Linked DNA regions of Pelosinus sp. IPA-1. The protein of the gene in region 2 interacts with the protein of the main gene of each other region in a pairwise test. Links are inferred from orthologs where the notes say so. Each region holds a gene or a part of one and is shown on either strand. Other genes may lie near its edges.

What was found.
Region 1: the proteins of QSJ81_RS17230 (region 2) and sfsA interact in binary tests that used the Escherichia coli proteins (3 or more experiments, as listed by UniProt). The link is inferred for Pelosinus sp. IPA-1 from one-to-one orthologs.

Annotation. Positions count from the first base shown.
Region 1 is NZ_BSVC01000002.1:466,582-469,668, forward strand. What follows is about bases 100-2,852. They hold sfsA (DNA/RNA nuclease SfsA), read left to right. Parts: upstream 100-1,009; coding sequence 1,010-1,696; downstream 1,697-2,852. Other genes in these bases: thiE (thiamine phosphate synthase), read left to right, coding at 100-401; msrB (peptide-methionine (R)-S-oxide reductase MsrB), read left to right, coding at 559-996; QSJ81_RS05970 (B12-binding domain-containing radical SAM protein), read left to right, coding at 1,712-2,608; QSJ81_RS05975 (lipase family protein), read left to right, coding at 2,647-2,852. Outside these bases: more of thiE, read left to right, coding at 1-99; more of QSJ81_RS05975, read left to right, coding at 2,853-3,087. UniProt on the Escherichia coli protein: Binds to DNA non-specifically. Could be a regulatory factor involved in maltose metabolism.
Region 2 is NZ_BSVC01000007.1:28,717-32,035, reverse strand. The notes cover bases 320-3,304. They hold QSJ81_RS17230 (glutamate-5-semialdehyde dehydrogenase), read right to left. Parts: upstream 2,448-3,304; coding sequence 1,191-2,447; downstream 320-1,190. Other genes in these bases: proB (glutamate 5-kinase), read right to left, coding at 2,463-3,304; QSJ81_RS17235 (hypothetical protein), read right to left, coding at 320-1,019. Also shown: QSJ81_RS17240 (hypothetical protein), read left to right, coding at 1-23; more of QSJ81_RS17235, read right to left, coding at 195-319; more of proB, read right to left, coding at 3,305-3,319. UniProt on the Escherichia coli protein: Catalyzes the NADPH-dependent reduction of L-glutamate 5-phosphate into L-glutamate 5-semialdehyde and phosphate. The product spontaneously undergoes cyclization to form 1-pyrroline-5-carboxylate.

The DNA.
Region 1 (3,087 bases), on a different replicon or contig from region 2:
TCGCTCTAGCCGTAGATGCAGATGGTGTACACATTGGTCAAGAGGATATGCCCTTGCCAGTGGCAAGAAATTTACTCGGGCCAACAAAGATTATTGGGGTATCTGTATCTACCCTAGAAGAAGCGCTGAGGGCCCAAGAGGAAGGAGCAGATTACCTTGGGATTGGGGCCTTATTCCCTACTTTGACCAAAAGTGATGCAGATCATGTGAGTCTTGAGGATTTAAGGATGATAAAAGAAAAAATTAGCATACCGATTGTTGGAATTGGCGGTATTAATGCCAGTAATATTCATGATGTAATAGAGACAGGAGTGGATGGAGCCGCGATAGTATCTGCAATTATTGCTGCAGCCAATCCTAGGGAAGCAGCTGTGCAGCTGCGTCAGATCATAACTAAATAAAGCGTCAAAAGATATCCTGTAACGTTCCTAAGGCGTTGCAGGATTTTAACTTTTTATAATAGAAGTTAGTAAGTTACTACACTTTTAGCTTAATATCTCACCTAACTCGGGGGTAGAATAATAGGAATTAGAATCAAATCAAAAGGGGTGTTAGGTAATGAAAGATAAAGAACAGTTAAAGAATAAGCTTAGTAAAGTTCAATATGAAGTAACACAAAACAACGGAACGGAACCTGCTTTTCGCAATGAATATTGGGAACATAAGCAAGCAGGTATTTATGTAGATATTGTTTCAGGGGAACCATTATTTACTTCCCTAGACAAATATGACTCTGGTTGTGGGTGGCCTAGCTTTACAAAACCTGTGTCGGAAGAAGCGGTTAAGGAAAAGGCCGATCATAGTCATTTTATGAATCGTATAGAAGTGCGTAGTAAAGAAGGAGATTCTCATTTAGGCCATGTTTTTACCGATGGCCCTGCTCCAACTAATCTGCGTTATTGTATTAACTCGGCAGCGTTACGTTTTATCGATAAAGAGGATTTAGAAAAAGAAGGATATGGAAAATATCTTACATTATTTGATAGGGAGAAATAGATAGTGGTTTGTTATGAAATATAATAAAATAGTAGAAGGAACTTTTATAAAAAGAATCAATCGCTTTATTGCTCATGTGTGGGTAGAGGGAATAGAGGAAATTGTTCATGTAAAAAATACAGGCCGATGCAAAGAGCTGTTTATTGCAGGTACGAAGGTGATTTTAGAATGTTCTCAAAACCCAGCAAGGAAAACAAAGTATTCGGTTATTTGTATTTATAAAGGAGATAGGCTGATTAATATCGATTCCCAAATACCAAATTATGTTGTTTTGGAAGCTTTACAGACAGGAAGTATTTCAGAGATAGCTGCCATAGATACCTTAAAAAAAGAAGTCACCTTTGGTAATTCCAGGTTTGATGTTTACTTTGAATCCCTTGGTAACAAGGGGTTTATTGAAGTCAAAGGGGTGACATTAGAAGAGGGTGGTATGGTTATGTTTCCTGATGCTCCAACAAGTAGAGGGACCAAACATGTATATGAAATGATGAAAGCCGTTGAAGAAGGCTATCAGGGATATATTTTCTTTCTTATCCAAATGAAAGGTGTCATCAGTTTTAGCCCTAATAGTATGACTGACAAAGCTTTTGCCGGAGCCTTGAAACTGGCTGCTGCAAAAGGTGTTAAACTACTAGCATATGATTCTTTTGTTGAGGAAGATACGATTGTAATTGGAGACAAAGTGGAAATAGTATTATAAGTAGGAGGCGAGATTATGTATTTTGACATTGCTGAGGGCCCTGTATTTCGTCCGCCTAGCGAAGCGGATAGCTTTATTTTGCGTGTAACTATTGGGTGTTCTCATAATCGTTGTACTTATTGCAATATGTACAGAACTGTTGATTTTCGTACTCGCTCCATGGAAGAAATTATGGCGCAAATAGAACAAGCCAAAGGGTATAAGGATATGATTCGCCGAATATTCTTGGCTGACGGCAATGCATTAGTCTTGTCAACCGATAGGTTATTGAAGATATTAAAAGTACTGCATGAAAGTTTCCCAAAACTCCGCAGAGTATCTTGCTATGCGGGACCCAATGATATTTTACGAAAAACACCAGAAGAACTTCAGAGTTTATCAGAAGCAGGATTGAAACTTGTGTACTATGGAATGGAATCAGGCGATGATGAAGTACTGCTCCATGTAAATAAGGGCGTTACAAAACAACAGTCTATTGAAGCAGGGCAGAAAATAGTCGCGGCAGGTATTAAATTGTCATTGATGGTTATCATCGGCCTTGCAGGGAAGGCGGGTTCTAAAGAACATGCTTATCATACTGCTCAAGCAGTGAATGCAATTCGTCCCAATATGCTCAGTGCTTTAACCTTAATGATGTATCGAGGCAGTGAACTAAGGGCCGAATATGAAAGAGGTGAATTTACCTTATTGTCTCCTGTAGAGATTATGGGTGAACTATCGCGATTGATTGCCGGTATTGATTTGCCAAGTGAAGTCCATTGTTTGTTTCGCAGCAATCATATTTCAAATTATGTTGCCCTAGCGGGTACATTGCCCCAAGATAAAGAAAAGCTATTGATGGATTGTAAAAAGGCAATGGAGCATTTATCCACGATGACAGAATGGGACCCTTACAATAACGTAGAACAGTGAGACTACTTCCCACCAAGTTATAGTAGGAGAGGGTTATTTTGAAGAAAAATTTAAAATGCATTTATGTAATAAGTTTAATTTTTTTATTGTTACAGCCAGCATTAGTAAGTGCTAAATACCTAGAGGAATATGAGGAAGCTCGTACTTTATACATGGCTGCCACTGCTTGTACAGCTGTATATAGTGATCGGGTGGGAATGATTGCTCGGGATGCTCTAGTGCAAGATGGCTGGCAAATTCAGTATTACATTGGGAAAGATAAAAAAGCAGATGCTAGATTTCTATTTGCCAAAAAGAGCCAAGAAGGAAGTTCTGTTCCCATATACTTGCTTTCGGCAGTAGGAACAGAGAATATAAAAGACGTAAAGACGGACTTACGAGTAGGCAAGGTTTATTTTGCTGGTAAAGGGCCAGAAGAATTTTCAGAGAATGCTCAGAGAAAAAATATGCCTGATACAGTTCCTAAGGTACATGAGGGA
Region 2 (3,319 bases):
TCAATGCTGTCATCTTTGGATAAATCATGATATAAATCCTTATATCTCCTATGGTCTACACCAGCTTGGTCATACTAGAAAAAAACATTGACAGAGATCGATATATTTCAATCTCTGTCAATGTTTTTCATTTTATATAGTTTTTTCACTTTTTCTAATTCTAATATTACACTTAACTAGGCTATTCAATTGCATTATAATCCTTTCCTATTCCTTTTTCTCCTTTTATTTTTATCTCCTTCGTTTCGTAGCGTCTGCACCATATCTATCTCACAAGCTTCCGCTTCAATAATTGTCTGTTTCATTTCCTTGGACTGCCACCTTTGAGACAAAGTTGCTAAATCGCTTTTTACGATTGCAATCTCTTTGAAAAAAAATTTACCTTGCTTTTGAACTTCTGCACCTTGTTTTCTTATTTCTTCTAAAATCTGTTGAAAATGCTGCATACTTTCAATCAACTGTCTTTGACAACTCTCTATTTTTTTGTCTTGGTCCGCTGCAAATGATTTTTCTTGTACAGTATAATATTCCTGAGACTGTTGCAATGAGTTTAACTGCTCTTTCAGCAATTTTACTTCCTCTTGTATCACATGATCCTGATATTGTAATTGCTCTACTATAAATTCGAAATAGGTAGTAAACTCCCCTGTAATGCTCTGACGCATTTCCCACATTTCTGCTAGGAAATTAGTCTCTTGATCGATTAATTTCTTTTGCCATTCGGTTTCCAAAAGTCGTATTTTTTCCTCCTGCTTGCCTTGTATCTGAATAATAGTTGTAAGCTCATTCTTAATGAATGAAAGCTCTTGATTCACCATTATTTCCATCATCTTACTTTGTTCTACCGGACTATCACATACAGTAAGATTCTCAGCAACCTCATTATTTACCTCCCTTTTAATGATTGGTTGAATTTCTAGTGTACTTTTTTCTAATAATTCCATTTTTCCGGTCCGTAGAGCCCACTTAATTTGTTCTATGGTAAAAGGTTGTATAAAATCACCATTTTTTCCAATCACAAGTCCAACTCCCTCCGTGGCTTTCTTTTCACCGAACTCCATACACACACTTGGGGTGAGGTTCAATAATGTACTTTAATATATGTAACAATCCCAATTTTAGTGAGGCCATAAATAAAATGCCTCAAAACAGCAAAGCCACTGTTTTGAGGCGTTTATTATAAAACGTTATTATTCTCGTATCTGTCCATTTCCACAAATCGTATATTTACTGCTAGTAAGTTCTGCCAATCCCATAGGACCTCGGGCATGCAGTTTTTGGGTACTAATACCAATTTCAGCACCAAAGCCGAATTCAAACCCATCTGTAAAACGAGTAGAGGCATTCACATAAACTGCTGCTGCATCTACTTCATGCTGAAAACGCTTTGCATTATTAGAATCTTGCGTAACAATTGCTTCTGAATGACGAGTACTATACTCTGCAATATGTTCAAGTGCCTCATCCAGATCTGCTACTACTTTTATTGATAAAACAAAGTCTGAGTACTCTGTAGCCCAGTCTTGTATGCTAGCTGGTTTAACAGCGGAATGATACTTCTCAGTTAAAGGACAACCTCTAAGCTCTACACCAGCTTGCTGATAAACGCTAAGCATCCTTGGCAAAAACTGATCTGCCACTTTTTTGTGTACCAAAAGGGTTTCCATCGAATTACAAACTCCAGGTCTTGATACCTTAGCATTATAGGCAATAGCCTGTGCCATAGTAAGATCAGCCGATTCATCTACAAAAGTATGACAGATACCTGTACCCGTTTCAATAACAGGCACTGTGCTATTTTCAACCACTGTTTTAATTAGGCCCGCCCCACCGCGAGGAATAATTACATCAAGGTATTGATTAAGTTTTAGCATATCATTTACAGCTTGCCGATCGGTAGTTTCAATTAACTGAAAAGCTCCTATTGGAATTCCAGCATCATAGGCGCCTTGAGCAATAACTTTAATGATCGCAGTATTAGAGTGAATTGCCTCAGACCCTCCTCGTAGAATTACAGCATTTCCAGTCTTTAAACAAAGTCCTGCTGCATCAACTGTCACATTAGGACGTGCTTCATAGATAATACCAATTACACCTAGAGGAACTCGGACCTTAGTAATTTCTAGACCATTAGGCCTATAATTTGTACTAAGAACTTCACCGATTGGATCGGGCAATTCAGCAATTTGCCTTAAGCCATCCGCCATGCTTTGAATTCTACTTTGGGTTAGCAATAAACGATCTAGTAAGGATTCGGACAAACCCTTTTCTTTACCATTCTCTATATCTATCACATTAGCGGCTAAAATGGTTTCCCATTGTCCCTCTAGAGCATCTGCCATACTAACAAGGGCCTGATTTTTAACCGTAGTGGATAGGGTAGCAAGTTTTCTCGCTGCCTGTTTGGCACTCTTACCTTTAACTTCTAGTTCTGATAGATGTCCCATATAAACCTCTCCTCTTTATACTAGCAATACCATGTTGTCTCTATGGATCACCTCATCATATGGTTTTGATCCTAATATAGAAACAATCTCATTCGTGTGAGCTCCCATAATTTTTCTAGTATCCGCTCCATTATAATTGGCAATGCCTCTAGCAATTTCCCGCCCTTCCATAGTGACTACACTAATGGTATTACCATGTTCAAAGTCTCCCCTGACTAAAGTAACGCCAGCGGCTAATAAGCTAGATCCTCCTGATAGTAGTGCCTGTTCACAGCCTTTATCTATCGTTAGTATTCCTTGGGTACGAGCACCAAAGGCTAGCCACTTTTTACGTATTTGTAAGCGATTTTCTTTTGATAGAAAAATCGTCCCCACATTTTTACCACTTAACACCTCTCGCAAAATACCGTCTTGTAGACCAGAGGCAATGACCATCGTTACACCTGAATTAACAGCAATTTTCCCGGCTTGTATTTTCGTATACATACCGCCTGTCCCCCTTAGCGTACCAGCTCCACCAGCCAAAGCTTCAATCTCTGGTGTAATATCTGTTATTTCTCCAATTAACTGTGCATCAGGGTTATTTTGTGGATTATCTGTGTATACTCCTTCAATATCTGATAAGATAATTAATACATCCGCATCAACAATACTAGCTACCATGGCGGACAAGGTATCATTGTCGCCAATCTTTAATTCATCGATCGCAACAGCATCATTTTCATTGATTACGGGGATGACACCCATTTTGAGTAAGGTTAATAAGGTATTACGACAATTGGTATAACGAGTTCTTTTTACTGAATCTTCACGAGTTAACAGTACTTGTGCTACCACTTGTCCGCATTCACCAAATAATTTTTCATAAGTAT